3 linked regions of the Prosthecobacter sp. genome follow. The main gene of each other region encodes a partner of the protein of the gene in region 2 in a complex. Links are inferred from orthologs where the notes say so. Each region holds a gene or a part of one and is shown on either strand. Other genes may lie near its edges.

Evidence for each region.
Region 1: the proteins of accD (region 2) and accB are in contact, whole or in part, in a solved structure (PDB 8UXZ), measured with the Escherichia coli proteins. The link is inferred for Prosthecobacter sp. from one-to-one orthologs.
Region 3: the proteins of accD (region 2) and U1A53_RS17910 are in contact, whole or in part, in a solved structure (PDB 8UXZ), measured with the Escherichia coli proteins. The link is inferred for Prosthecobacter sp. from one-to-one orthologs.

What each region holds. Positions count from the first base shown.
Region 1 is NZ_JAXMIH010000010.1:243,006-252,600, forward strand. Bases 3,595-6,458 are described here. They hold accB (acetyl-CoA carboxylase biotin carboxyl carrier protein), read left to right. Parts: upstream 3,595-4,684; coding sequence 4,685-5,233; downstream 5,234-6,458. Other genes in these bases: htpG (molecular chaperone HtpG), read right to left, coding at 3,595-3,969; U1A53_RS13585 (YidB family protein), read left to right, coding at 4,111-4,548; accC (acetyl-CoA carboxylase biotin carboxylase subunit), read left to right, coding at 5,329-6,458. Also shown: Holliday junction branch migration protein RuvA, read right to left, coding at 1-563; U1A53_RS13575 (hypothetical protein), read right to left, coding at 637-1,992; more of htpG, read right to left, coding at 2,128-3,594; more of accC, read left to right, coding at 6,459-6,690; lepB (signal peptidase I), read right to left, coding at 6,734-7,948; U1A53_RS13605 (ACT domain-containing protein), read right to left, coding at 8,021-8,425; U1A53_RS13610 (histidine decarboxylase), read right to left, coding at 8,422-9,582. UniProt on the Escherichia coli protein: This protein is a component of the acetyl coenzyme A carboxylase complex; first, biotin carboxylase catalyzes the carboxylation of the carrier protein and then the transcarboxylase transfers the carboxyl group to form malonyl-CoA.
Region 2 is NZ_JAXMIH010000006.1:15,047-24,774, forward strand. Bases 2,731-5,727 are described here. They hold accD (acetyl-CoA carboxylase, carboxyltransferase subunit beta), read right to left. Parts: upstream 4,654-5,727; coding sequence 3,808-4,653; downstream 2,731-3,807. Other genes in these bases: U1A53_RS02905 (hypothetical protein), read left to right, coding at 2,731-3,002; U1A53_RS02910 (hypothetical protein), read left to right, coding at 3,207-3,650; U1A53_RS02920 (ComF family protein), read right to left, coding at 4,797-5,603; purT (formate-dependent phosphoribosylglycinamide formyltransferase), read left to right, coding at 5,657-5,727. Also shown: U1A53_RS02890 (2-oxoglutarate dehydrogenase E1 component), read right to left, coding at 1-646; U1A53_RS02895 (hypothetical protein), read left to right, coding at 944-1,366; U1A53_RS02900 (hypothetical protein), read left to right, coding at 1,683-2,129; more of U1A53_RS02905, read left to right, coding at 2,355-2,730; more of purT, read left to right, coding at 5,728-6,838; U1A53_RS02930 (transglutaminase-like domain-containing protein), read left to right, coding at 6,887-7,729; U1A53_RS02935 (hypothetical protein), read right to left, coding at 7,726-9,060; mtnP (S-methyl-5'-thioadenosine phosphorylase), read right to left, coding at 9,124-9,728.
Region 3 is NZ_JAXMIH010000015.1:110,539-120,036, forward strand. Bases 4,073-6,839 are described here. They hold U1A53_RS17910 (acetyl-CoA carboxylase carboxyltransferase subunit alpha), read right to left. Parts: upstream 6,053-6,839; coding sequence 5,093-6,052; downstream 4,073-5,092. Other genes in these bases: U1A53_RS17905 (TonB-dependent receptor), read right to left, coding at 4,073-4,945; U1A53_RS17915 (LysM peptidoglycan-binding domain-containing protein), read right to left, coding at 6,081-6,839. In the rest of the region: bifunctional phosphoserine phosphatase/homoserine phosphotransferase ThrH, read right to left, coding at 1-303; U1A53_RS17885 (pyridoxamine 5'-phosphate oxidase family protein), read left to right, coding at 419-895; U1A53_RS17890 (YkgJ family cysteine cluster protein), read right to left, coding at 886-1,254; U1A53_RS17895 (urease accessory UreF family protein), read left to right, coding at 1,373-2,023; U1A53_RS17900 (hypothetical protein), read right to left, coding at 2,030-2,806; more of U1A53_RS17905, read right to left, coding at 2,858-4,072; more of U1A53_RS17915, read right to left, coding at 6,840-7,019; U1A53_RS17920 (hypothetical protein), read right to left, coding at 7,043-7,570; U1A53_RS17925 (hypothetical protein), read right to left, coding at 7,760-8,302; U1A53_RS17930 (hypothetical protein), read right to left, coding at 8,403-9,320; U1A53_RS17935 (hypothetical protein), read right to left, coding at 9,392-9,498. UniProt on the Escherichia coli protein: Component of the acetyl coenzyme A carboxylase (ACC) complex. First, biotin carboxylase catalyzes the carboxylation of biotin on its carrier protein (BCCP) and then the CO(2) group is transferred by the carboxyltransferase to acetyl-CoA to form malonyl-CoA.

The sequences.
Region 1 (9,595 bases), on a different replicon or contig from region 2:
GTGTCGAGGCTGGGCTGCTTTGCCAATTCGTTCACGGTTTTGACCGCCTCGCCCTGCTTGTAGCCGAGGGCGATCAAACCGAGCACGGCATCGCTTTGCGCCTCTTGCTTCGGATCGTGTGTGCCTTTGGCCGTGCGGGCGTTCTGCCAGGCATCGACGACGCCGACCTTGTCCTTCAGCTCCAGCACGATGCGCTCGGCGGTCTTGCCGCCCACGCCCTTGATGCGTGAGAGCGCTTTCACATCCCCCGCGATCACCGCATCTTTAAAAGCAGCCACCGGCAGACCACTGAGCACGCTGAGCGCCATCTTGGGACCGATGCCGGACACCCGATCCATCAGCAAGCGAAACAAATCGCGCTCATCCGAGGTCATGAAGCCAAACAACGTGTGATCACGGTCCGTGACGTGGTAATGCGTGAGCAATTGCACTTCCGCCCCTGCCTGCGGCAGCTTGTCAAAGGTCGTCAGTGGAATGAGGGCAACGTAGCCGACGCCGTGAACATCGATTGTCACACGATGAGGCAGGGCTTCGGCCAGGATTCCACGCAGAAAGGCGATCATGCGCCCATGAAGGCGTTGGCAGGCCGGGGTGCAAGCGAAGGTTCAAATGCCCCCTCAATTCAGATGAAGTCCGTCACACTGCTTTGCTCGCGTCATGCGGCGTCTTGAGCACCAGACGGAACTTGCCTGTTTGCGGATCGGCGGGCAACGAATCCACGCATTCGATCTCGAATCGAACGTTGCGCATGTCTTTCCCATCCAGAACGTGCCGTAGAATGTCGCTCACTTGATCGCAGACGGCCTGACGGCGCTGCTCCGTGATCCCATGCTCGAAACAAGCGCGAAAACGGAATGCCTCCAGGCTTTCCAACACCACCTGCCACGCCTTCAGTCCGGGCACCAGCATTTCGGCAATGACGGCGGGATGGATGAAATCTTCACCGCCATGCTGATTGATGAAAACCAGATTGTGCTCCTGCCGCCCAACCAATGCCGTCACTTTGGTGAAAGGGTAACGATCTTGTCTTGGACCCCGGTCAGGGGTGAGGACATCACTCATCCGATAACGAATGAGCGGCATGGCGTCGTTGAAAAGATTCGTCACACAGGTGTGATCTTCATTGAGTTCGAAGATCAAGTCGTCCTCCATCAGATGCATGCCGTCGCTTCCTGGAAGCGTGATGCCCATGTACAGATGCTCTGTCGAGGCGTAGAGATTGGTCACGGGCATCTGAAACACGCGTTCTACATAGGCCCTTGCGTCAGGGAGCAGCGCCTCGGCACCACTGGCAATACGCTGCGGTCGAATGCGCAGACGTCCCTGCTCCTGAAACTCAGCCAAGGTCTTGAGCATGTTCGCATACGCAGTCACAACCCGTGGCTGAAAGGCGTTCAAATCATCAATGACCTCGTCCATGGGCTGGAGCACATCGTAGGTACGGATGTTGTAAAAAAGGCGGTTGGCCCCCTGATTGCCTGACTGCGCCAGATTCACACCGCCCGAGTGTCCGTGTGCAACGCCGACATAGGCAACACGCTGCCGCCAACGCAGCGGTGCAACGCGCACCCCCAGACTGGCCGCGGATATCCAGGCCTCATGGGAGAAGACGAAACAACCGAGTTCCCCTGAGGAGCCGGAGGTGTTCATCACATGGTATTTGCCATCGAACAGATTCCCTCCATCCGAGGATTGAGCGAGAAAATCGATGATCCGGGCACGTGTGATGCGACGGTCAGTGACGATGTCATCAAAATGACGGGCAACGTCCTGCTTGGTCAGAACCGGGAAGTCAGTCGGCACACAGGTGGCAGGATCAATGCCTCGGTCCGCGATGATGGCACGGTAGTAGGGTGAATGTTCCTGAACATGGGCCACCAAGCAGCGAAACTTCCTGAGCTGACGGGCCTCCAATTGTGCGCGTGTGCCTCGCGGCACGCGTCCATGATCCCAGAGGGCCCGGAGCCAGAGGAAAGGGTCTTTAAGTTTCATGCGGTCGGATGGCAGACAGTCCAACAACCATGATGCAGCCTTCAAAAGCAAGCTGAGCCACGTGTTGAGTGTGTGAAATCCTCCTGTTCCAGGCTGCCATACCGGAATCCAGCATGGCAGCCGTGAGATGTCAGGTCATGAAGCAGCCAGCTTCTCCATGAGCTTCTGCGTGCGCTCGATGATGCGCTGAGGCTCGTCGAGAAGACCGGCGGAGAGCAAGGCGTTGTCGAGGATCTGCTCAGAGATGAGGCCGGCAGTTTCGGGGTCGGTCAGGTGGAGTTTGGAGAGGCCTTTGACGAGGTTGTGGCGCGGGTTGATCTCGAAGACGACCTTCGGGCCGGGCATGCCGCCGTCTTTGCCGAGGGCTTTCATCATCTGGCGCATCTGCGGGGTCATTTCACCTTCGGGAGTCAACACGAGGGCGGGTGAACCGACGAGGCGCTTGCCGGGACGGACGGTATCGACACTCGCGGTGAGGCGTTCTTTGATCCAGTCGCAGAGCGTGGTCGTTTCGGCCTCAGGGAGGGCTTCGCCTTCAGCATCGCTGTCGCCAAGGTCGATGTCGTGGGCGTTGACGGACTTGAGGTCCTTGTCGTCGAATTTGTTGAGGCTGCTGACGACGTATTCGTCGATGGTCTCGAACATGTAGAGCACCTCGATGCCCTTGGCTTTGAAGGCTTCGAGATACGGGCCGCTTTCAATGGCGGCGCGGGACGGAGCAACTTGGTAGTAGATGGCCTTCTGTTCGCTGGTCATGCGCTTCACATAGTCGGCGAGACCGACGGTTTCGCCGGTCTGGGTCATGCTGGATTCAAAGCGCAGCAGCTTGGCGATTGAGTCGCGATTCGTGTGGTCCGTGGCGACGCCTTCTTTGAAGAAGCGGCTGAAGCTCGCATAGAATTCGTTGTACTTCTTCGCGTCGTCGCTGGCTTCCTTGTCGAGGTGTTTGATGAGGCGTTTGACGACGACATCACCGATTTTGCGCACGAGGGCGCTGTCCTGCATGCTCTCGCGGGAGATGTTCAGCGGCAGGTCCTCGCTATCGATGACGCCACGGACGAAGCGCATCCATTCCGGCAGGAGTTTCTTCGGTTTGGGGTCGATGAGGACTTTTTTGCAATAGAGGGCCACACCGGGCTCCATCTGGCCCATGCCAAAGGATTCCATGTTCTGCGTTGGCGTGAAGAGCAGCGCGTTGATGGCAATGGGCGACTCGGCCTGGAAATGCAGGCGGTAGCTGGGATCATCGAAGGCGTGGGCGGTGAACTTGTAGAACTCGTTGTACTGCTCGTCGGTGATGCCGTCTTTCGATTTGAGCCAGAGGGCTTCCACCGTGTTGACGCGCTCGCCATTGAGCAGGAGCGGGAAGCTGACGAAGTTCGAGTGTTTCTCGATGATCTGCTTCACCGTGTGCTGCTTGGCGAAGTCGGCGGCGTCTTCCTTGAGATGGAGGACGATTTTGCAGCCGCGCTTCTGATCGACGGATTCATCAATCGTGTAGCTGCTGGCGCCGTCGCTGGTCCAGACGAGGTGCTCGCCCTCGTTGCGCCAAGAATGCGTGTGAACCTCGACTTTGTCCGCGACCATGAAGGCGGAGTAGAAGCCGACGCCGAACTGGCCGATGAGCTGCGCGTCGTTTTGCTTGCCTGCATTCTTCAGCGCGGCGGCGAAGGCCTTCGAGCCCGAGTGGGCGATGGTGCCGAGGTTTTCGACGAGTTCAGCGCGTGTCATACCGATGCCGGTGTCGGCGATGGTGAGAGTGCGGGCGGCCTCATCGGTGGTGATGCTGATTTGCAGTTCGGCGGCGGCATCAAAGATGTCCTTCTCCGTGAGCTGGGTGAGGCGCATCTTTTCCATCGCGTCGGCGGCGTTGGACACCAGTTCGCGGATGAAGATCTCGCGGTCGGTGTAGAGGCTGTGGATGACGATATCGAGGACTTGTTTGACTTCGGCCTGGAATTCGTGGGTTTGGCTCATGGTGATGATTTTTGGGGTTGGGGGTGGGGAGAGTAGCGGGTGGAAATGCGTGGTCAAGGCTTCGCGGGTCAAGAAGGCATCCGTGGCGGAAGGCGAAGCCACCTTGACTTTGAAATCCCCTCCCCCACACTCCGCACACTCATGGGACTCCTCGATTCACTCGCCAAAAACGCGCTGGGCGGCATGCTCGGCGGTGCCTCCAAACAAGATCCGGCCACGATGCTTTCCGGCCTTCTCAACGACGCAGGCGGCCTGCAAGGACTGATGGGGCAGTTTCAAAAGGCCGGTTTTGGTGATCAATTCGCCTCGTGGGTCTCCGCAGGCGCGAATCAGCCCATCGAAGCGGAACAACTGCAAAAGGCTGTGGGTGCGGATGAGATTCAGCGGCTCGCCAGCAAGGTGGGCATGCAGACCCACACCGTGCTGCCGCTGCTCGCGCAGTTCCTGCCACAGGTGATCGACAAGCTCACTCCCAAGGGCCAGATCGACGACAATCTCCCCAGCGGCAGCCAGATTCAAAGTGCGTTGACCAGCGTGATCAGCAGCAGTTTCAGCGGATTGTTTGGCGGTAAACGCTGAGAGCCACAGGACGACGATGGCTGCCAGGGGCACAAACAAGCCCGGCCGGCGCCTTGAAAGTCAAGAGTGCCTTTGTGGTTGCCACGGGCGGGGGAGTTTGTAGTATCGGGGCGTCCGTTGACACACTCCTCCCGACATGGCCAAACGCACCACCTCCAAACCAGCCTCTCCCGCCGCCTCCGCACCTTCTTGCGCCTACGATCTGAAACAGATACGCGAGATCGTCGGACTGATGGCCGAGAACAACCTGACCTATTTCCACAGCGAGCAAAAGGACGCCAAACTTGAGCTGCGCCGTGGTTCTGACCTGGAGTCCGTCAAGGAGCTGCTCAAATGCATGCCCGTGGCCTCCGCCGCTCCTGTTTCCATGTCTGCTCCTGCAGCCCCTGCCCTTGCTGCAGTTCCTGCCGCCAGCATTGCGGCACCTGCAGCCGGCTCCGATCCCGTCGGTCCCACCATCAATTCCCCCATGGTCGGCACCTTCTACCGCTGCGCCGCCCCAGGTGAAAAGTCCTTCGCCAACATTGGCGACATCGTGGACGAAAACAGTAACGTCTGCATCATCGAGGCCATGAAGGTTATGAACGAGATCAAGGCCGAAGCCCGCGGCACCATTGCCCGCGTCCTCGTGGAAGATGGCAAACCCGTCCAATACGGTCAGCCTCTGTTTGAGTTGAAGGCATAGGGCAAAGGGCAAAGGGCGTAGAGTCCTGCCCACACCACCCATACCCGCATCACACTTTCTCCTTCGCTCTAAGCCCTCAGCCCTTCGCTTTTCGCATGTTCAAAAAAGTTCTCGTCGCCAACCGTGGTGAAATCGCCCTCCGCGTCATTCGCGCCTGCAAGGAACTCGATGTCAAAACGGTCGCCGTCTATTCCGAGGCCGATGTCGATTCGATGCACGTTCACCTCGCCGATGAGGCCATTTGCATCGGTCCCGGCCCGAGCAGCGAAAGCTACCTGAAGATGAGCCGCATCATCAGCGCGGCCGAGATCGCCAACGTCGATGCCATCCACCCCGGCTACGGTTTCCTCTCCGAAAAAGCGGAATTCGCCGAAGTCTGCGACAAGTGCAAAATCAAGTTCATCGGCCCTTCCGCTCGCGTCATCGCCATGATGGGTGACAAGAACGTGGCGCGTGAAACTGCCCTGAAAGCCGGCATGCCGATCACCCCTGGCTCCGACGGCATCATCCACACCGAGGAAGAAGCCCTCGAATGGGCGCGCAAGATTGGTTACCCGGTCATGGTCAAGGCCAGCGCCGGTGGCGGTGGGCGCGGCATGCGCCCGGTGCTCAACGAGGCCACTCTGGGCTCCAGCTTCCAAGCCGCCTCCCTGGAAGCCATGAAATGCTTTGGCGACGGCTCCATGTACATGGAAAAGCTCGTCGAAAAACCCCACCACATCGAGTTTCAGGTCGTCGCCGACTCTCACGGCAACGTGGTGCATCTCGGCGAGCGCGACTGCTCCATGCAGCGCCGCAATCAGAAGATCATCGAGGAATGCCCCTCCCCAAAAATCTCCCAAAAAATGCGTAAGCGCATGGGCGATGCCACGGTGAAGCTCTGCAAAGAAATCGGCTACGAGAACTGCGGCACCATCGAGTTCCTCGTCGATAACAAGTGCGAGAACTTCTACTTCATGGAGATGAACACCCGCATCCAGGTGGAGCATCCGATCACTGAGGAGGTTTATGGCTGCGACTTGATCAAGGAGCAGATCCGCATCGCCGCCGGCCTGCCGCTCAGCGAGCACGTCGTGAATGCCCAGCCTCGCGGCCACGCCATCGAGTGCCGCATCAATGCCGAGGATCCTTCCCGCAACTTCGCCCCCAGCCCTGGCAAGATCACGCTCTGGTACACCTCGGGTGGCCGTGGCGTCCGCGTCGATACGCACGTCTATTCCGGCTACTCCGTACCGCCGTATTATGATTCGATGATCGCCAAGCTCATTGTCACCGGCGCCACCCGCGACATCGCCATCCGCCGGATGCGCCGTGCGCTGGGCGAGTTCACTGTCGAAGGCATCAAGACCACGATTCCGCTGCAAAGCCAGATCCTGACCACCTCCGACTTCCAGCACGGCCAGTACGACATCACCTGGGTGGAAAGCTTCCTGCGCCAGGAAGGGATGAAAGCATAGAGTCCTGAGATTGAAGCGGACCAGTTCGTCCGCTTTTCCATTGTTATCGAATCACGCCCCAGTTTCGACCCAGCGGAAAATAGCAGAACAAAGCCGGGCCGACGAGATTGCGTTCCGGCACCGTGCCCCAGTAGCGGCTGTCTGAGCTGTTGTAGCTGTTGTCGCCCATGGCCCAGTATTCACGTGCACCATCACGCGCGCTCAGTTCCCGCACTCTGCCGTCAGACAAAATGCCGAAGTTGCCGTAGCCTTTGTAGGGTTCTTCCATGGCACCCACACGCTTCATGCCGAATTCCTCGGCGGGCTTGCCATTGATCCACAGCACCGGAGATTTGACCTCCAGCCGGTCCCCTGGCACACCCACAAGCCGTTTGATGTAATGCTGGGAGCCTTGCTCGACTGGCACGTTCATGTAAGGGCTGCGAATGTTCTGTGTGGTGAAGACAAACACCTCCCCACGCACCGGACGCCGGAAGTGGTAGGAAAACTTGTTCACCAGCACATGATCGCCGGTGTCGAGCGTACCCCGCGCGAGCAACTGCCCCTCTTTGATCTCTTTGCCGCCAAGATCCCAGATGGAACGCACGATCTGGGCATCGGGGGTGATCTGATTGCCGTCGTTCGAGATTTGGGCACCTGCATAATACAGCAGCCCCAGATTGAACTCGGGATCGGTTGCCAATTGGCGTATCGGAGCCCAGATCCAGATATTATGCCCGTCTTCAAAGTGGAGACGACAGTGGGTGAAAAAGCCCATGAAGCCATGCTCCGTCAGCGGCTCTTCACGGCGCAGACGTCCGGAATGATTCGCCACGACATTGATGTAACTGCGCCCAGCCACGTAATCCTTGCACTGCTGGAAGAAGCCTGGGGAGACGTCCTTCTCGGTATGATTCGCCACGATGCCGTACAGCGTCGGTTGCATGGAGCCGGTGGGGATCTTGAACGGCTGCGCAATGTAGCTGCGGATGCCCAGCGCGATGACGATGGCGACGAAAAACACCTCCACGTTGTCGGCAATGTCCGACTGCTCGGCATGTGGCAGCGCTTTTTCGCAGGCTTTGTTGATCTCGTCGTTCAACGTTGCGATACGCGCCTTGTCCTTCGATCTCATCGCATCCTCCAGGCTCGTACGCAGGGTCGTGATCTCATCCAGTTTCGCCTGGGGCAGGATGTCGCGCTTGTAGTTGATGAAGCGTGTCACCCCCTTGTGCAGGAGTTTGGCGTGCTTGAGGTAGCGTGGGGTGAGGAAGAACATGGGGCTAAAGGCCCGATACTAGGGCGTGTCGGGCAATGCTCAAGTTCTGTCGTCCGCCCTGAATGATTTGATTCAGCCTGGCGGCTCGACCACGAGCACATCGCGCAGCACCTCGGCGGCACGGGCGTTGTCGGAGCACACCAGGCTGGCGGTGGTCTTGTCCGCCTCCCGCCGCAGGATGTGCATGGAGCGCAGGTCGATCCCGGCGTCCTTCAACCGCATGGCGACGGTGGCAAGTGCACCTGGCTTGTCCTCCAGCCGCACCAGCAGGGTGTCCTGGGTGATGACGCGGAAACCCTGCTCACTGAGGGCGCGTAGCGCTTCATCATAGCGGTCCACGCTGAGAACGACGAGGCCATGATCCGCCACGCCCTCGATGTCGATCTCCTCGATGTTGATGCCATGCGCGGCAAGACAAGCGGTGAGCCTGGCGGCGATGCCAAGCTCGTTCGGCACAAGGACGGTGAGCTGTTTCATGACGATGGTTCCCGGTTCTCGGCTCTCGGTTCGCAGTTCACCGCAGCGGCAAAGTCGGTGACGAAGGCGTCGATGACGGCGGTGGTGACGTGGGGCATGACGATGAGATGCGCGATGTTTTTGCGCGGAGCGATGATCCACCGCGCCATGACGGCGGCCGGGGGGCGTGGGAAGACGACCGTGATGGAATTCGGGTGCCGCCAAGCCTCAATGCCCTGCGCGCGGAGCTGCTGCACGGCGTATCCGGCACGCTGGAGGCTGCCCTGCACCATGGCGCGAAGCCCGGCCGTGCCAAGGGTGCGCAAGCGGTGCCAGAGCATGAGCGGGGCGAAGGCACTACGCGAACCGGCGATAGTCGTGTCCAACGCGCCAATGTACTCGATCGATCGAGCGATACGATCCACATGGGCCTTGCGGGCGAGCACCACGCCGCAGGGAATGGGAGCACCGAGCATCTTGTGACCGCTGATGGAGATGCTGTCCGCGCCATCAGCGAAGTTCCAAGGCTGCGGTTCATCGACGAACGGCAGAATCATGCCGCTGAGCGCCGCATCAGCATGGATGTAGGCATTGGTGATGGCGAGATCGTCGAGAATGGCGCGAATCTGCGCAAGGTCGTCCACCGCACCCTTCATGGTGGTGCCGATGTTGGCAAAAATGATCGGCGGAACGTCGCGGTGGATGCGGAGCGTCTCGCGCAAGTCCGCGTAGTCCATCTGGCCGTCGGGCTGGCTCTTGATCATGATGTTCCGCGTATGCTGGAGGCGCAGAACCTTGGCCACGCTGTAGTGCGTGTCCTCGCTGAAGTAGCAGATTCCCTCGGGGAACAGTTCCCGTGCCACGTAAAGGCCGTACATGTTGCCCTCCGTGCCGCCGCTGGTGACGTAGCCCCACCATTCGTCAGCGGGCGCACGCGTGAAGCGGGCGAAGTCCGCCAGCACCTCGCGCTCGAACTCCATCGTGTTGAGGCGGTAGTTGGTGCCGCCGAAGGGATCGCCGACGTTGTTGATGCTGAAGTGGAGGAAGCGGAACAGCTCGCTGTAATCGAAGGCCTGATTGCAGGGATAGCCCACCGTCTGCCGGCTCAGTGCGCACAGCCGCTCATGAAGATCGTCGAGCCGGTGCTGGTCTGCGGGGCTGAGGGTGGAGGGAGTCACGGCGGCGGAAATG
Region 2 (9,728 bases):
GCATCGACTCCCCACCTTCCACCGAGAAACGCTTCTGCCCGACGAAGCGGCGGTGCAGGAAGCGCTCAAAGGTCTCCGCCTCCAGCAGCCAGCGCAGCGCGTCGATCTGCGCCTTTGCCTCCGGTTTGGCGTCCAGATCGCGGCCTTCGATGCGCTCCAGCAGCCAGGTGCGCACCTCCGGGTTGTGGATGTGCATGAACTCGAAGCCCGTGCGTCCGCAATAAATGCGCTGCAGGTCCGCCAGCATCGTCTTGAGCTTCATCGGCTGCCCGCCGCGGAACAGATGCGTCTGCACATCCTCTTCGAGCTCGTCCGCCGTGAAGCCGAGGCCCGCCAGCGTGAGCGAGGGAATCTCCGGCCCTTCCTTGTCCAGCGGGTCGAGATGCGCGGCCGTGTGGCCGAGTTCGCGGAAGGCATACAGCGCGTTCGACACACGCATGCGGAAGTTCAGCGTCTTCTCGGAGAGCGGTGTGCCTGCCCCGGCGGCCGACTCCGCGCCTTTCGTGGCCAGACGGGCCATGCCCAGTTCAAAACCTTCAAAAAACGATGACCACAGCGGTTCGACGGAACCAGGGTCTTTTTTCCAGTCCACATACTTGGACTCAAGGAAATCCGCATTGGCGCGGTACGGCAAAGTGGCACTCATGATAGGGGGCGTGGAGAATGCGCCCTTTCGTTCCGAGTGCAAATGCGGAAAGGCAGGATTTGCCGCTCTTTTCGTGGGTAAACCGCCATCCCCAACAACGGCGCGTTTGCGGGCAACGCACCCCGCCTGCCTCACGCTCCCGCCAGCTCGGAAACGCTCCATCCCAACTCGGAGAAGCTCGATACGAACTCAAAAAAACCTTTTCCGAGCCGGAAAACGCTCAATCCGAGTTCGGAAATGCCCGGCCCGGGCGCGGAACAGGTCGGCCACCGTTCGGAAACATGCAGACCGAGTCCGGTGACGTTCGACCCCGATTCGGAAAAGGTCGGCTACCGTTGGGAAAGACTCGATCCGCGATCGGAAATGCCCAACCCGAGTCCGGGGAAACTCGACCCCGATTCGGTCCTGCATGATCCGAGTCAGGAAAAGTTCAGCCGCCGTTGGGAAAGCCTCGATCCGAGTCCGGGGAAGCTCAACCCGAGTTCGGAAACGCTCAATCCGCGCTCGGAAAAGCCTTTCCCGAGTCGGGAAAAGCTCAACCCGAGGAGGGGTGTGGGGTTCAACGCTTTGATTTCCAATGGGTCATCGGATTTCTTTCCTGATTCCCTCCCCTTGGTTTACCACTCCTGGGGTTACTGCCACCAACTCCATGTTTGGCCGGACGAAATCGTGATTTGCCGCCACCCATTCGCGATTTGGCGGCACGCAAAGCCGGGATGACGGCTGTTGGGCCGGGATCGACTGATGGAAATCGGCTCCTGGACGAACCCATCCGCGCAGGACGAGCGAACCGGTGTCAGGGTGCGAAAGCGGGACGGGCATCCATTCTCTTTGGCATGGATGGCGGGCGTGGCGGGTCTTCAAGTCCCCATCCAACGTGCTTGCGACCCCATCTTGGTTTGGGCAGAATGGCCGGAAACATGAGTGCTTTGCAGCCCCCAGCCATGCCGTCTTCCGAATCATGAGCACCGTGACCACTGTCAAGAATTTGCACCCGCCTTGACGGATGCGCTGCGGAGCGGGATGATGGGTTGAAATGAGTTCCAGATGGAAAACTGCGGCGCGAATCCTGGTGGCGTTTTTGTTACTCATGGGCACGTGGTGGCTGTGGGTGATGCGGGGGCATGAGGGCCGCACTTTGGGCCGCCTGATCGATGCCCGGGTGATTTCGCAGGCTCATCACTGCCGGCTGCTGTTTTCGACGGGGCATTTCCGGGAGAACAGGCATGTTTTTGAGTGCGCGGCCGGAGACATCCTGGATGCTGACAAGGGAGGTGTGGCTTTTCATCCGGTTGACTTTGAGAATGAAAATCATGCCAGATTCTTTGCAGAGCGCATCCGCCCGCTGATGGACGGCTGCATTCAGCCGCCGGTGGACTGGAAGAATGCCGTGGTCTGCAATGGCGAAGGCAAGGGCCTGCTGACTGAAGTGTTCACGGTGAAGGCCGGAAGCCGATGCTTTGTGGTGCTGGATGTGTTTTAGAAAAGGAAATGGGAAAACGGGGTCGGTGTGCAACTGGCTGACAAACCAAATCGAGAAGAACGCAAGCGGCCGGGTTCCCCATGGGAGGCGGGGCCGAATGATCTGAGATCATCCGCAGCGGCGTGCGCCCTCTTTTTTCTTGTATCAACAGCGGTTTTTTGCCACAAACACACTTCACCCAGGCCCGTTTCACCCCGTTTCCTTGAGTGGAGGCTTGCGATGTTCTTGAAACACACATATTCTCTTTTATTGCTGCTCATTTTTTCGGGCACCGCTAATGAATGCATTGCGGAGAATGAAAAACGCATTGTGGTAATGTCTCCACACCGGCGAGTACTACCACATACCTCGCTCGCTGATTTGTCCGCAAAGCTGGATGCCGATTCCGTCTATTCACTACAAGTCGTTGCACTCACATTGCCCATTGGAAGCGATTGGGTAGTGCTTCAAGGGTTGCCGTTCAGGAAACTCAACGAACTATTCCTCTGGATTTCATGTGAAGAGGTCAAAGCTGGTGCTTTGAGCTCCCTAGCCCACCTGCCTCTTGCCACGCTCTCAATTTTTGCCAACACATCTGGAGCGACAATCGACGTTTTGCCAATCATGGGATTAGCCGAGCGATTGGAGATAGGTGATCCAGATGCTTTTTTCGGGAGGAAGCGCGAAATTGATATGGCGAAAATACATCTAAAGTTTCCCACGCTAAATACGCTTGGGTTGCCGAAGGAGTGGATCGACGCACATCCTCAGCAAGTCATCGTGCTCAAGGCTAGCTTCATTATTGTGAATGTTGACATTGGTGCAAAAATGAAATCAGCAATCGAGTTGCTCGAAAAAAACGGAGCAGATCTATTCATTCAAACTGAAAAATGAACCCGTACGCCAACCAATAGCGGGAAGCGGCAGATGTCACCGGATGCCAACCAATGGCAGATGAACCCACGAGCCAACCAATAGCGCGGGACGTGCCAGCCAATTTGGGAAAATGAAGTTATGACCGCCGCTTCGTCTGAGCTATGAACATCAACCCACCGTCAAGAATTTGCACCCGGACCCCGTTTCCCCTCTGAAATAGCTATGAAGACGTCACTTGTATTGGCCGGCATTGCAATGTGTTCTCTATTTGTCGACTGTGGGCGTCGGGGAAGTGGAAGCACGGTTCGGAAGGCCTCGGCCTTGGATAATGTGAGAATCGCCCTCTTACGAGAGGTGAACGAACATATTTTGAGCAAAGGTATCGAAGAAAAAGTGCCAGTAGATAAAGCAGTTTATGAGCTGGTAGCGCACCACCAAGAAAGGGTCGGATTTTGGGTTTCTATTCAAGGGCCAAAAAATCGAGTATGGATCGTAGAAGACGAGAAGGCAGCGTTGTTGTCTGATCCACAAGATATATATTATAAAAGAATACTTGGTGTTAAAAAAGATGGTGCTGTAGTTGCGACTGACGCTGGGCTCTTAAAAAGAGAGTTTCCATTTGATGGTGCCAAACACTTTTTCATCGAACCAAAAAATGAAAAATGAACCCGCGCGCCACCAATAGGGGAAACGGGGTCGGGCTGCAACTGGCTGACAACCCAAATCGCGAAGAACACAAGCAGCCGGGTTGAGCATTGGAGGCGTGGCCGAATGACCTGAGATCATCCGCAGCGGCATGCAGGCTCGGTTGATCCCGAAGCCGTCAGGCACTTGCCTTCACTCCGGCCAGGTAGCGCAGCACCTTCGCCAGCGTGGGGCGCATGTCCTTGCGGTCCACGATCATATCGACGAGGCCGTGCTGCATCATGAACTCGGCGGTCTGGAAGCCGGGAGGGAGGTCGGCATGGGTGGTTTCCTTCACCACACGCGGTCCGGCGAAGCCGATCATGCACTTCGGCTCGGCGATGATGATGTCGCCGAGGGTGGCGAAGCTGGCGGTGACGCCGCCGGTGGTCGGGTGCGTGAGCACGGAGATGTAGGGCAGGCGGGCTTCCGAGTGGCGGGCGAGGGCACCGCTGGTCTTGGCCATCTGCATGAGGCTGAGGATGCCCTCGTGCATGCGGGCGCCGCCGGAGGCGGAGAAGACGATGACCGGCTTGCGCTCGGCGGTGGCGGCCTCGATGGCGCGGGTGATTTTTTCCCCCACGACGCTGCCCATGCTGGCACCGAGGAAGCGGAAGTCCATGATGGCGACCAGGACGGCGATGCCCTCGATGGTGGCGTGGCCGGTGACGACGGCCTCGGTGAGCCCGGTCTTGGCCTGGTAGGCCTTCACCTTGTCGAGGTAGCCTTTGAAGCCGAGGGCGTTCACAGAATCGAGATGCTTGTCCATCTCGACGAAGCTGCCCTCGTCCACCAGGCTGGCGATGCGCTCGTCGGAGCCGATGGTGAAATGATAGCCGCAGTTCGTGCAGACGCGGAGGTTTTTGGAGAGCGCCTGCTCAAACAGGCTTTCGTTGCACGAGGGGCACTTCGTCCAGAGGCCTTCCGGCATGTCGCGTTTCTTCTCGCCTAAATCGTCAACAGAGCGTTTTTTGAAAAATCCCATGGTAGGTCAATCGGTGTGGACGTCCTGCGATGACGGACCTGATAGAGCGTCTCCCCGAGTGGCATGTCGCAGGAGTTGCCGGAAGGAAAACCACCCGGCGTTCGCACTGTCAGGCCCGGCGAGAGCCGGACGCGGGGCCGATCCTAGCCGCGTGCCGCGGTGATGACCACCACTTTTTCTACCCCGCCCTCACGTCGCAAAATTCGGGCGCACTCGCTGGTCGTCGCTCCCGTGGTGAAAACATCGTCCACCAGGAGAATGCGGCGGCCCTGAAGGTCGGTTGGGCGCTGCCAAGGCCGTGGTTTGGGCAAAGCAAATGCCCCGCGCAGGTTCCGCAGCCGCTCGTCGCGATCCAGATTCGCCTGCGTCTCGGTCGCACGGACGCGCACCAGCGCTTTCGCAGCAGGAATACCGGTCAACTGCGAGAGCCGCTGGCACAGCTCCCAGCTTTGGTTGAACTCCCGGTCCAGCTCGCGGCTGCGATGCAGCGGCACCGGCACCAGCAGCCAATCCGCGAGATTTTCCCGCGCCAGCCGGGGCTCCTCCAGCACCCGCAGCATCAGCGTGGCCAGCGCCCCACGCAGATGCAGGCGGCGGTCATACTTGAACTGATGAATCAGCTCCCGCATCGCCTCCTCGGCACGACAGGCCGCCACGGCGAACTCAAACTCCAATTTCCGCCCGCTACAGTTCATGCAGCGGAACTCGTTCGTAAAAGCTCCGTCATACACCTCGCCGCATACCTTGCAGTAAGGCGGCTCCACCAGCGGCAGCGATTCCTCACAACTGCGGCAAAACCAGGCCTGTGCACCAGAACGCGGTGTCTCCTGCGGCAGTGGTATGCGGCAAACGCTGCACAAACGCGGATAAACCAGATCCACCACGGCCGCCCACGCCGTCTGCAACATTCGTTGCAGACGTGATTCGGCGGGTGGGCCAGGAAAGGGCATGGCTGAAGTTAATGGCGATTTGCAGCAAGCCAACTGCGAGCCTAATTGCCCGCATGGCACGCATCGGCACCCCCCTCTCCTCCACCGCAACGAAAGTCATGCTCCTCGGCTCCGGCGAGCTGGGCAAGGAAGTCGTCATCGAACTGCAACGCCTCGGCTGCGAGGTGATCGCCGTGGACCGTTATGCCAACGCCCCGGCCATGCAGGTGGCCCACCGCAGCCACATCGTTTCGATGCTCGATGGCGAGGCGCTGCGCCGCCTCGTGGAAGTCGAAAAGCCCAACTGCATCGTCCCCGAGATCGAGGCCATCGCCACCGACACGCTGCTGGAACTGGAACAGGAAGGCTATCGCGTCGTCCCCACCGCCCGTGCGGCCAAACTCACGATGAACCGTGAAGGCATTCGCCGTCTTGCCGCTGAAGAACTCGGCCTCAAGACCTCGCCGTATGTGTTTGCGGCCACTGAAGAGGAGTTCCGGGCGGCGATTGAAAAAATCGGCATGCCCTGCGTCGTGAAGCCGATCATGAGCAGTTCCGGCAAGGGCCAGAGCGTGGTGAAAAAGAAGAGCGACATCGCCAAGGCCTGGAAATACGCCCAGGAAGGCGGACGCGCGGGCAAGGGCAAAGTCATCGTCGAAGGCTTCGTCGAGTTCGACTACGAGATCACCATGCTGACCGTGCGCCACGTCGGCGGCACGTCGTTCTGCGCCCCCGTGGGCCACACGCAGATCAAAGGCGACTACCGCGAGTCCTGGCAGCCGCATCCGATGTCCAAAAAAGCGCTCAAAGCCGCCGAACAGATGGCCGGGGCGATCACGGAGGCGCTCGGCGGCCGCGGGCTCTTCGGCGTCGAGATGTTCATCAAAGGCGACCATGTCATCTTCAGCGAAGTCTCCCCGCGTCCGCATGACACCGGCCTCGTCACGCTCATCTCGCAGGACTTGAGCGAGTTCGCGCTCCATGTGCGCGCCATCCTCGGTCTTCCCATTCCCAACATCCACCAGCACGGCCCCAGCGCGAGCTGCGCTGTGCTCGTCGCGGGTGAATCATCCCAGGTTCAGTTCGGCAAGCTCGACAAAGTCCTCGCCGAGCCCGACACCCAGATCCGCCTCTTCGGCAAACCGAACGTCAGCGGCCAGCGCCGCATGGCCGTGACCCTCGCCCGTGCCAAGACCATCAACGAAGCCCGCGCCAAGGCCCACCGAGCGGCGAAAGCGATGCAAATCCGGCTGTGATGCAATTCATGATTGCGCCCGATGGGCGGGTCATGTTAACACCGTGCCATGCCTGCCACCGCTCATCTGAGCCACCTGATCAAACTGCTCGACGACGAGTCGGAGGTGGTGCGTCAGGCAGTGAAGCAGGAGCTGACCGGCATGCGGCGGGAACTGCCGCAACACATTGAGACGCTGGAGACGCCGCTCACCGCCGATGAAGAGCGACTTGTGGCGCAAATGCTCGAACCGGCACGCCGCACCGAGTTGGAAGAAACCTGGATGCGCTGGCGCTGGATGGAAGGCCCGGACGCGCAGCTTGAGGAGGGCCTGAGCCAGCTTTCCGCCTTCCTGAACGGTTGGAAGACGCAATCCTCCAACCTGGCGAAACGTCTCGACGCGATGGCCGAGGAGGGGTTTGCCGAGCAGGGTCGCATGGATGCGCACGAACTCTCGCAATGGCTGTTCGCGCCGCATGGCGGCATCACGCGTTTCCGAGGCAACAGCAAAGACTACTACTCGCCCGCGAACAGCAACCTGTTCTGGGTGCTGGACACCGGCCTGGGCAATCCGATCAGCCTGTGCTGTCTCTACCGCCTGCTGGGGCAGCGTTTTGGCCTCGAAGTCGAAGGCTGCAACTTCCCCGGCCATTTCCTCTCCCGTGTCACCTACCGCGAACAAACGTGGCTGGTGGATTGTTTCAACCGCGGCCGCTTCATGCTGGCCGCCGACGTGGCCAAACACCATCCCGCCGCCAATCCCGGCATGGAAGACCTGATCCGGGAATCCGCCACCGCCGACGGCACCCTGCTGCGCATCCTGCGCAACCTTGATGAAGCTTACGAACGCCTCGGCCTCCTCCATGAGCGCCAGTTCATGCGCCGTCTTGCCGTGAAGCTGATGGAAGATTAAGGCGCGGCGAGTTCCTTTTCCCAAGCGGCGAATTCGGGCGAGGCAAGGAACTCGGCGTATTGGGCGTCATCGGCCAGCGCTTTGCGGTCAAGCACCTGGCCGAAGTTACGCTTGAACGCGCGCAGCTCATCCGCCAGCGCCTTGTAGTCCTTGCGGGCGAGATGCACGGTGATGCGTAAATCGACGATCTCCGCCATCTTGGGATCCTCCTTGGCGGCCTGATCCGCCAGTTCCAATGCCCCCGGATAATCCTTCATCTGCAACCGTGTGCCACCACGCAGGTATTTGAGATAAGGATCGCCACCGACGACCGCCTCCACCCGTTTCAGACATTCTTCCGCACCCTTGAGATCGTTTTCCATGTACAACAGATCCACCATGAGGAGATCCGTGGTGCTGTCTTTGCCGAGAATGTCCGGAGCCGCGCGCAGGGCCTCCTTGTACTGCGTCTCGACCTTGTCGGAGGAACTCAGCGACATGAGCGCCTGCAGGCGCAGGATGAAGAAGATGCGCTGGGTTTTGAGTTCCTGGGGCAGTCCGTCGCAGATGCGCAACACCTCGGCCATGTTTCCAGAACGCATGGCCTCGTTGATGCTGACAAGGTAACCCGACACCGCCTCGTCCATCTTCGGCATGCCCAGCAAGGCCGCCAGACCGCCCCCCGCCGATTTGGAAACCATCGCCGCGAGCGCGTTACGCGACTCCTCGGACGCCGTGGTGGCAAAGATGTAATTGAACATGTCCACGGCACGGAAGCTGTCGCCCTCAGGCCTGGCCATGATGTCGATGTAGTTCACCGCGCCCTCGGCCGATTTCACCCGCAGCAGCACGGCGGGGAAGCCCTGACGCTCACGTGCCCGCAGAAAACGCACCTCTCCACCCAGCACGCTCCACATCCAGCCGCCTTCGCGCTTTTTGATTCCCTGCATGAATCCGGCGCGCATCTCGGTGCTGTTCGGAATCCCTGTGGGGAGCTTTCCAAAGACCCGTGCGGTCAGTCCCTCGGCGTCCTGCAAGGACATCACCCTGGCCGAGTCTTTCTTGCTGAGTGCCTCAGCCAGCTCGACCCCGAACCGTTCCAGCGCCTGCTTTTGCGCGGCAGTCAGCGGCGGCGGCGGATTGAGCGCCGGCGTTTGCTTGTTCTTAATCTCCTGAGCCATTGCCTGCACGCGGCGGAAGGTCGGAATCGCCAGCGCGGCCAGTACGCCGACCACCAACACCACCACCCCGACAACGATGACCACGATCACGCCGGTGCTCATGCCTTTCCGTGGAGGAACGGGCAATAGCGGCAGATTCGGAACAGGCGGCAGGAGGTCAGGCGGATTCATTTTCGCAGTCTGCGACAACCAACGCCGATTTGGCAAGCCTCGCGGTTTTCCGCCTCGAAAAAATCACAGAAACCGCAGCAAAATCGGCAGCAAGTCTTCCACCGTCTGCTCCGGCCACAGTTTGCGGTCGGTCATCAGAGCGGTGTCGAGCGAGCGATGCTCAGGCCAGTTCGGTTCAGTGGGAATCTGCGGAATGACCTGAGCGAGGATGGCTTTCGCGGCAGCGACATTCGCGTGGAGGTGGCCGATGACGGATTCGGCGGTCACAGCTTCCTCCTCGACTTTCCAGCAGTCGTAATCCGTGATCATCGCCAGCGTGGCGAGAGCGATCTCGGCCTCGCGGGCGAGCTTGGCCTCGGGCAGGTTCGTCATGCCGATGACATCAAAGCCGAGCTGGCGGTGCGCGTTGGATTCCGCCCGCGTGGAGAAGGCGGGACCGTCCATGCAGACGTAGGTGCCGCCATTATGGACGCGGCGTCCCTGCGCCACGGCGGCGTCATGCAACAACACCCGCAGCTTGTCGGAAATGGGATCACCAAAAGCAACGTGCGCTACGATGCCACGGCCAAAGAACGTGTGCTGGTCACGGCGGCTGGTGCGGTCGAAGAACTGGTCCGGCAGCACGATGTCACGCGGATGATACTGCTCCTGCAGGCTGCCGACTGCGG
Region 3 (9,498 bases), on a different replicon or contig from region 2:
CTGGGCGAATTCGCCAAAGGTGTCGCTCAGGATGATCACCTGCGTGATGGAGCGCAACTCATCGAGGAACGCCTTCGCGCCTTCCATGGGCGACAGCGTGCCGATGACCTGCTGGATGTCCGGCAGCTTCAATCCATGCTCATCGAGGATCTTCAGGCGCCCCTTCATCAGGACATCGTAGTCCGGTTCATCGCGCGTGGTGCGGCGCAGTTCGGGGATGCCGGTCTTCTCCGCAAAGGCGATCCAGATTTCGGGCACGAGGACGCCTTCGAGGTCGAGAGTGACGATGGTTTGGGGTTTCATCGCGTGGAGATGTCATGAGATCGGCGGTTTGTCCAGCACCGTGCCTTTTCAAGATTCGTGCACAGTCAGGCAAGGCAGGCGGAGTCGTCGGGGAGACCGGGCGCTATGTTTAAGCATGAAAATCGACAATGATGTGACCCGCGAGGCTCAGCAACTGGTGATGAATTGCAAAAATGCCGTGCTGGCCACGGCGGATGACCAGGGGCATCCACATGCCACATGGATGACCACGCAGGTCACGGGCGATTTGGAGGAGATCGTCTCAATCACGGCGCCCACCTCGCAAAAAGTGGCCGAGTTGCGGCGCAATCCGCAGGCAGAGTGGATGTTCGCCTCGGCGTCGTTGGAGACGCTCGTTTACCTTTCCGGCTTCACGCGGATCGTCGAGGGCGAGGCAGCGAAGCGTTACTGGGACCAGATGCCGGGCAAAGCGCAGGCCTACTACCGCAAATATTGCCAGACCGAGGACTACCACAAATTCGCCGTCATCCGCACCGAGGTAAGCAAGGTGGTGCTGTGCAAACCTTACGCGTACAAGAAAACCGTCGTCTTCGACAAGCACGCGAAGCCCACTGTGAAGCTTCAGGACTGAACTGCGGCAGGGCGGGGCATCTCCACCGCCTCGCACTTCTCCCGCCAGCCGGGAAATTTCCACGCATTGGGGAATCCTTCGCACTGTGCCGGTTTCACCGGCTGGATGCGGCAGACATTCACGCCTTCGAGGAACAGACACTCGCCGTTCGGCTTGTCGATGATGCTCAGGCCGGTGCGGTTGGCATTCAGGCGGGTGCATTGCTCGATGAACTCGATCCGGGGCATGTCCAGAAACGCCGCGATGCGGGTGATCTCCTCGTCCGTGACACGCACGTCGCCCGGCCAGCGGCAGCAGTTGCCACAGCGCTGGCAGGCATACCAGGGCGTGGTGGTGTCAAGTGGGGAGGCTTCGCTCATGAAAAGTATTCTGTTCGCGCAATGCAGCGCGTGAGCGCATAATTCACGCGATGAATCGGTTCCTGCAACGAAGGTTTGATAATCGCCGCCCCAAGCCGCGGCGCGAGCTGTTGTCGTGATGAAACTTCATCTGCTGCCATCCATCACCCTGCTACCGACACCGCATGACACAGCGGATGAGGCGCAGATCATCGAGGACTGGTCCCGTGGTCTGGACTGGGTGAAGTGGTTGCTCGGCAGTGTGCGTGCGCGGACGGAGCTGTTGTTGGTGGACGACGGCGTGCTGCCTTTGCCTGCGGCATGGGAGGAGTTCACGGAAGGGGTGTTGCGGGAGGTGCTCGGCCCGGCGCTCAAGTCGGCCTGGCAGTCCGCTCAGGCCGGCGATCTGGAAGGTCTCATCGCCACAGATGCGGCCTTGTCGGCACAGCTTCCTGCCGCTGCGGCAAAACGCAGCGTGTTCGCGGGTGCCGTGCTCCTTAAATCAACGCGCCATGCCCGCTATCAGGCCGTGCTGGGCCGTTTGCGTGAGGCGGTGGAGCAGGGGCGGTGTGATGGACACATCGCCATCGTGTGGGCGGCGGTCGGACATTTTTTCCAGCTCAGCCTTACCAATGTGATCGCCGAATACCTTCATTTGGAATGGGACATCGTCACGCGGGACGAGATGATTCAGGAAAAGCCCGCCGGGCGGCACAGCATCGCCGGACTCACCAGTCAGATCATGCACGACGCCTCATCTGAGGTGGTGCTGCGTGTGGTGGATGCGTGAGGTCGTTTATTTCCTGAACAGCTTTTTGACGCCATCCACGCCGTCCTTGAGGCCGTCGCTTTCGATTTTGACTCCGCTGCCTTGGAGCAGGTTTTTGAGGGAGCCGTTGGCGCTGGCCTTGGCGGCTTCCGTGCTGATGCGGCTGAGGACTTGGGCGATCAGTTCGGCCGGGGAGATGCCAGCACCGCCGGAGCCGAGGTTGGTCAGGCGGATGTCCGGCAGGGTCACGTTGGCATTGGCTCCGGGCACGATACCAGCGGCGCTGGCGCTGAGCTTGGCACCGGTGATGAGCAGTTCATCGACCTGGAGTTTGACGGATTTCTTGGGCTTGCCGTCGTCGGCTGGCGCGGCTGTGCTGTCCTTGCCGGCGGCGGTGCTTTGTTGTGAGACGAAGTCCTGCGCATTTTTGGCGATGTGCTTGAGGTTCGTGCCACCGAGGCCGGCTTCGAGGTTGATCTCGGGGGCGGCGATGCGGATGTGCTTGATGACGATTTTGTCACCGCTGACACTGGAGGTGTCCAAGGCCATCTCAGCTTTGCCGATGTGCATGGCCCGGGGCCCGGTGAAGCCTTTAGGATTGCCGATTTCGAAACCTTCAATGGTGCCCGTACCGGAAAAAGGTGAGAGTTTCACGGCGGCGACCGTCACACTGGTTTGCACAACGGGCGGGGTGCCTTTTTCGATGCCAAGCTTGATCAGCCTGTCGATCTGGGAATAGCCCAGCCAGAGGAAGGCGGCGATGAGAACAACGAGAACGACAACAATGCGGAGGAGCCATTTCATAGGCTCGCAGTTTTCCCAGCGGGCCGAGGTCTGTAAAGCGCCAATACCCGGTTAAAACATCACCGTGGCACCCAGGTTCACGCCAAAGCCGGGTTCGTTGGAGCCGGAGCCGTGGTAGCGGTAGGTTTGATTGAGGAGGTTTTCGAGGCTGGCGGTGAGGATGAGGTGGTCGTTGACCTTGCAGCCGCCGCGCAGGCTGAGCAGCCAGAAGGAGGGCGTGCCGTTGGGCGGGATGCGCGAGGTGTCGGCCTGGTCGAGGGTGCTGAGACGGGCGGCTTCGCCGTAGCTGAGGCAGACGAGTTCCGTCCAGAAGCGGCGGTCCTTCGTCTGCCAGCGCACGCCGCCGAAACCAACGAGCGGGGCGATCTTGCCGAGCGGTTCGCGGCGTGTCTGCTGAGTGGTGCCGATGAATTGATCCGCCTCGCCTTCGACCCACGCGATCTGGCCGAACACACTCCAATGTGGGTTGATCTGCCAGCGCGTGGCGAACTCGACGCCCTGCATGTAGCCGTCGCCGCCGTTGGTTTTGGACACCTGGCCGGGCACGCCGGTGGCACGGCGCACGATCATGTCTTCGATCTGGGTGAAGAAATAGCTGAAGCTGGTGGTGACGGCCTCGGTCTGGGCTTTGAGACCGAGTTCATAGGTCAGATAGGTCTCGGGATTGAGGCCGGTGGAGGGAACTTCGATGATGCCGGTGGCGGAGAAGTCATCGCGGGAGAGATCGGAGAGGTTGGGTGCGCGGAAGCTTTGTGAAACGCCGCCGAAGAGCTGGAAGCGGTCGTGTTCATCGAGGTCGATGAGGAAGCGGGCGCTCGCGGAGAAGTTGGCCCATTCATCCGAGTAGTTGGACTGGGTGAGGGTCACGGGATTGCGGAATTTCCCCAAATCGGCGCGCACATGGGTGAAACGACCGCCGAGGAAGAGATGCACGCGGTCGCAGACGTTGATTTCGTCCTGGATGAAAATGCCGAGGAGGTCATAACTCGAATCATCGGCCACGGGCCCGGCAAAATTGTTCGCACCGTCGGATTCGATCCAGTCGTGGTAGTAGTCGATGCCATAGACGAGCTTGCCGATCGGCGAGGCGCTTTCGAGCTGAAGATCGACACCGAGCGTGGTGACATCGACATCGTTATAGCTCACCACGCCGGGGCCGGTGATGCGATATTGGTCTTCGCCGGCGGTTTGCAGCGAAAGGGTGAGGCTGGCGGCGTCGATCATGCCGTGCAGATCATGGCCGGCGAGGCGCAGGTAGGACAGGCTGCGTTCCTGGTCAAACAGGCGCAGGCGGTTGGTGCCGATGGTGGTGCCGGCAAACGACACGCCGGAGGTGGTGTCATGTGTGCGCCACACATCGTTTTGACGTGCCTGCTGATGCACAATGGTGAACTGCCACTGGTCATCCAGGGCGACATCGAGGCGGACATCGAAGGCCCACTGGTCATAGCCGGTGTGGCGCTGGATGCCCTGGCGCGTGCGCACGTCGTTGAACTGGCTCAAGGTGCCGCCGAGGTGCAGCCCCCACTGCTGGCCCTGGCCGATGCTGGCTTCGAGATGCTCGACGTGGCTGCGTTCGGCGCTGGCGTAGCGGTAGTCGGCCTGACCGTGGGTGAAGAAGCTGCCTTCCGCTTCGCTGAGGAAGCCGGAGCCTTTGGTGAAGGCGTTCACGGTGCCGCCGATGGCGTCGCTGCCATAGAGCGTGCCACCTTGCGAGGGCAGCACCTCGATGTGATCAAGGGCGAACTGATCGATGGTGTTCCAATACTGGTTCGGGCCTTCGCGGAAGGTAGAGTTGTTGAATCGAGTGCCGTCGATGAGCAGCAGGTTGCGGAATCCGGTGAACCCGCGGATGAAGGGCGAACCTTGGCCGTTGGAGGTCTTTTGAATGGTGATGCCCGGGGTTTCACGCAACGCTTCAGGGAAGGTGCGCACGAGGCGTTCTTCCATCTGCTTCTTGTCGAGCGTCTTGACCACCGCAGGCACTTTGGATGCAGGACTTGCGGTTCGCGTGGCGGTGATGACGATTTCAGGGATTTTCTTCGTCTTCGAAGGTGCCGTTTTTTTCGGCGCAGACGGATCTGCGGCGAAAGACGCCGTGGTCAGGGCAAGGAGAAGCGTGATCGGGAGTTGGCGCATGAGTCGGTTCAAATCGAAGCGAACTCAAGCAGCCGGGTTGTCCGTCGTCACGCGTGGTGTTGGTCGAAGACATGGGATGGACAGGAATGTGTCCACACGAGGAGTGCGTGGTCAGGAAATGACCACACTTGTCGATGACGAGTTTGCTCAGCCTTCCGTGAACTGCCCGAGGGCGCGGAATTTTTGATAGCGCTGTTCCAGCAGTTTCGCGGTCGGGATTTTGCCGAGTTCGGCCAGCGTGGCGAGCACGGCGCCTTTGAGGGCGGCGGCGGCGGTGACGTGGTCGTTGTGAGCACCGCCGAGAGGTTCGGGGATGATGCCGTCGATGACGCCGAGCTTCGACAGATCCTGGGCGCTGAGTTTGAGCGCGGAGGCGGCCTCGGGAGCATGCTCACGGTGTTTCCAGAGAATCGCGGCGCAGCCTTCGGGGCTGATGACGGAGTAGTAGGCGTTTTCCATCATGAGGACGCGGTCGGCGATGCCGATGCCGAGAGCGCCGCCGCTGCCGCCTTCGCCGATGACGATGGCGATGACGGGCGTGCGCAGGGTCATCATCTCGCGCAGGTTGAAGGCGATGGCTTCGGCGATGTTGCGTTCTTCAGCGCCGATGCCGGGGAAAGCTCCGGGCGTGTCGATGAGGGTGACGATGGGCAGGCTGAACTTTTCGGCCATGCGCATGAGACGAAGCGCCTTGCGATAACCTTCGGGATGGGCGCTGCCGAAGTTGCGGAGGAGGTTTTCCTTCGTGTCACGGCCCTTCTGATGGCCGAGGATGGCGACACGCTGGCCGCCGATGGTAGCGAATCCGGCGGGCATGGCGTTGTCATCGCCGATGTGGCGGTCGCCGTGCAATTCCACGAACTCCTCGCAGCAGTGCTTGATGTAATCGAGCATGAAGGGCCGGGCGATGTGGCGGGATATTTGCACTCGCTGCCAGGGGGAGAGGTTGGCGTGGATGTCTCGTTGCAAGGTGTCGGCCTTGGTCTCGAGATCGGCGATCTGATTAGCAAGCTTGTCGCTGGGCTTGGCAGCGAGCTTCTTTTTGGCCTCCTCGATTTCCTCGCGGAGTTTGGCGACGGGTTTTTCGAATTCCAAAACTTGTTTCATGGCGGTCAGGGGAAAGGGGGTGAGGTGGTTATCTCACGAGGCTCAACTTTGACCCTTTGCGCACCAGTGCAAAGAGTTCTTCGATGTCTTCGCGGGCGAGAAAAATGCCGGTTTCAGCGGCTTCGGTGGGCACCGGGGCCGGAGTGGCAGCAGGGGTGAGTTCTTTTTTCCTGGAGGGAGCCTTCGGCTCCTCCACGGGCAGGGCACGTGCGACGGGCGGTGTGCGGAGGCTGACGCCGGCTTTGCTGCCGGGAATCCATTTGTCCGCCTCCATGTAGTTGGGGTCGGTGGAGATGACGGGCTTGCCGTCGAAGATGGCATTTTTTCCGGCGATTTCCATTTCCACGGGCAGGCGCGTGCCGGGCGGCAGGCGGATGTCCTTCGCGTCATAGACTTTGAAGAGATATTCTTTGTCGCCGACTTTGCGCAGCAACATGACCTGTTTTTTAGACACGCTGACGCCGAGATGGAAGTCCATCGGGATGATCGTGAGATGATCGCCCGGTTGGAGATTGAAGCTCATCAATCCGCTGGAGCGGATGATGGAATCCACGGTGGTGCCCTGCTTGGTGGCGATGAGGTTCAGCGAATCACCCGGCTGCACGATGTAGTCCTTCTTGCCCGCCGTGTTGTTCGGGGAATAGAGCTGGTCCATGTTGATCTCGCCAATGATGCGCATGGCGTCGGCGCAGGTGGCGGAGTCGGGGAACTGCTGGCGCAGCTTGTAGAGCGCCTCGCGGCCTTCCTCGATCTTGCCGCTGCGGATGAGTTCGACGGCGGCCTCGAAACGACGTGCGCCGGGGTCGATGCGCGGGCGGTCCAGTCCCTTCATAGCGGCGATGTCGTTCTCCACCTGGCTCTCTTTGAGCAGGATGTTCATGTAAACCCAGTATCCCATCGCCAGCGTGCCGGCCACCAGGCCTGTGGTGATGAGGAAAATCAGCAGTTTGATCTGGGTGCGTGCCATCGCGGGAATCAACAAACGGGCGCTCAGCCAAGGAGGCCGCGGCGTTTGAAATCGAAGAGGTTGATGTTCTGGGACTTCTCGATCATCTCGACGGTGAACTTGAGCAGGCAGATTTCCCAGGTGTCGTCCACGCCCTGGATCACGGCGCGCATCGGGTTGCCGGAGGTGCGGATGTCGCCCAGCAGCTTGCCGCAGACGTGTTCCATCGACTCATGCACGATCTGCTCGGTGATCTCGCCTTTGCGGAACTTGAAGCCGTACTTGAGGATCGCCAGCTTGTGCAGGTTGTCCCGGAGGAAGTCGCCAAACGCGGCCACCTCAGGGCCGAAGCCCTCGAAATCGAAGTGGCCGGGTATTTCGGGGCGCAGGATGAGCGGCTTCTCGGCCTCGATACGGCCCTCACGCACGCGCACGGCTCCGACGGTGTCCATCAGTTCGGTGACAATCTGAAACTCAAACTGCGTGCTGCCGAAGGTGTCGATGCGGCGGTCCGGTTCGTGCAAAACCTGGGTGTTCTCCAGGGCGTATTGAATGTCGAACTCGGTGGGCATGTGTTTTTGGGGTCGCGGAGATTAGACTGCTTGGACGGTGGGGCTAGTGATTTCTTGGTGCCGTGCCGCCTGTCATCGTCACCCATGCCCAAGCCACCGCTGTCAGCGTTGCTGGCGAGCCAGAAGGCGATCTTCCCGACGTACCCCGGAGGGCAGGCGAGGCTGTTTCAGCAGGCGAGGAGGTGCGGATTAGAAACGCTTGTTCAACGCATGCCGCATCGCCGTTTCGTCATTCGAGGATACGTAAACCAAGTGATTTTGGATCACACCACCTCTGCTGAAGGCTCCCCCATTGAAAGGAGCGTCCACCAGCAGATATCGCCCTGTGTGGCGCACCGTGATCGGCAGCCAGTATTGGCCCGCTGCGGCGTTGACAAAGGCGTTTCTCGTCCAGGTAACGGTCCATACCCCATGGCCACGGTAGTTCCATTGGCCGTATGCCCCTTCCATGCCATCTCCCCGCCAGCGCGCAGTATTGTCGGACGAGAATTGCAGTGTGTATCGCGAGGAGGGGTGGAAAAAGCGTGGTTGGGTCTGAGTATGCCAGATTCCAACGAGGGCATTCTCCCGCGAGTCCGTCCGCGCGGTGGGAAGCAGCGCGGTATATTCTGGGTCAAGCCGGTCCCATGTGGACGGCGCGCAACCATCCAGAAGACTGACGCTGAGCAGAAGCAGGCCGAGCCAGACAAAACGGAGAACGGCTGGCTGAGGCCGATGGGGGGTAGTTTTCATGGTGTATGGTCTGTTACGTGAATTTGGAACCGTTATCTAAGCACCTGTTGTGCATGCCGTCGCTTGGACTGGGATGCCCTGCGTTCAAACCGGCGGGGATTCATTTTTCTAAAAGCGGGGATATTTTATTTTTAAACAAGTTCAATTCAGATTGTCGCTCCTTGCTGCCGAGGCCGAGCGCCCTGGCGCGAAAGACGTGTGCAAATTGAGACTGTGCGTCTGCCAAATCGCCGAGGTCAGAAAGCCCCTCGCCTTGGTGCCTTGCTGCCTTCAGTTCCTCAACCAGACCAGGGTTCGTACGAAGAAAGCCTTTGAACCAATCTTCCAACGACTGGCTCTGATCCACTTTGCCCGTCATGTTGGCCGACCAGAGAACCTTGCCCGCTTCAAAAGCGAGCAGGTTCTCGCGTTTCGTATCGCTTGCACGCTGATCGAAGAACCCATCTTTGAAGGTGAGCATTGTGCCGTTTGCTGAGATCATGTCGCTCGCAGCGGGAGGGAGGCTGCTCGGAGTTCCTGGAACTCGGTCTTTGGGCGCTTTGTTCTCGATCCATTCTCTCAGTTTGGCATCCTTGAATGCTTCGAGTGCAGTCAGTACTTTTTTGTTCTCGGCGGCATTCCATTGGCGGGACCATGATGCAGCCGCTTGATCCCGGGTGGAGGGCGAAGCCGTAAGCGCTTCCACTTCAGCATTGAACTTCTTGACTGCAATGCTGCAGGACTTGGCTTCTTCCGCCAGTTTTTCAAGATCCCGGCGACGCAGGGCATCCTCTGTCGAGCCCGGCTTGAATGACCCAAGAGCGTTGAATTTCTCCACCTTCTCCTTGATGCCCGAACGCCATGTGTCCAAACGCTCATGTCGTTTGTTCAGATCGTTGAGCAACGTTGCTGGCAGGCTCTGTGGCACCGGGACGATTTTTGCAAGCTTGATGGACACTTGCTGCTCCTCGGCTGCAAGCTGTGCGGTTGTACTCAAGCTCATCAGCAGGACCAGGATCAGGCATGGGAACTGTTTCATGGTAATGAAGGTGATTGATGATGTTCGAGGGCTGAAGGTCATCCGTCGTTGGGGTCATTCAGGCAACGGGGTCACTCTTCCACCAGCAGCACCTTGATGAGGGAGTCTTTCAATTGGGGGTCTTTCTGCGCCGCGTTGCTCAATTCCTTCTCGATCTTAGTCTCCGTCTCATGCACGG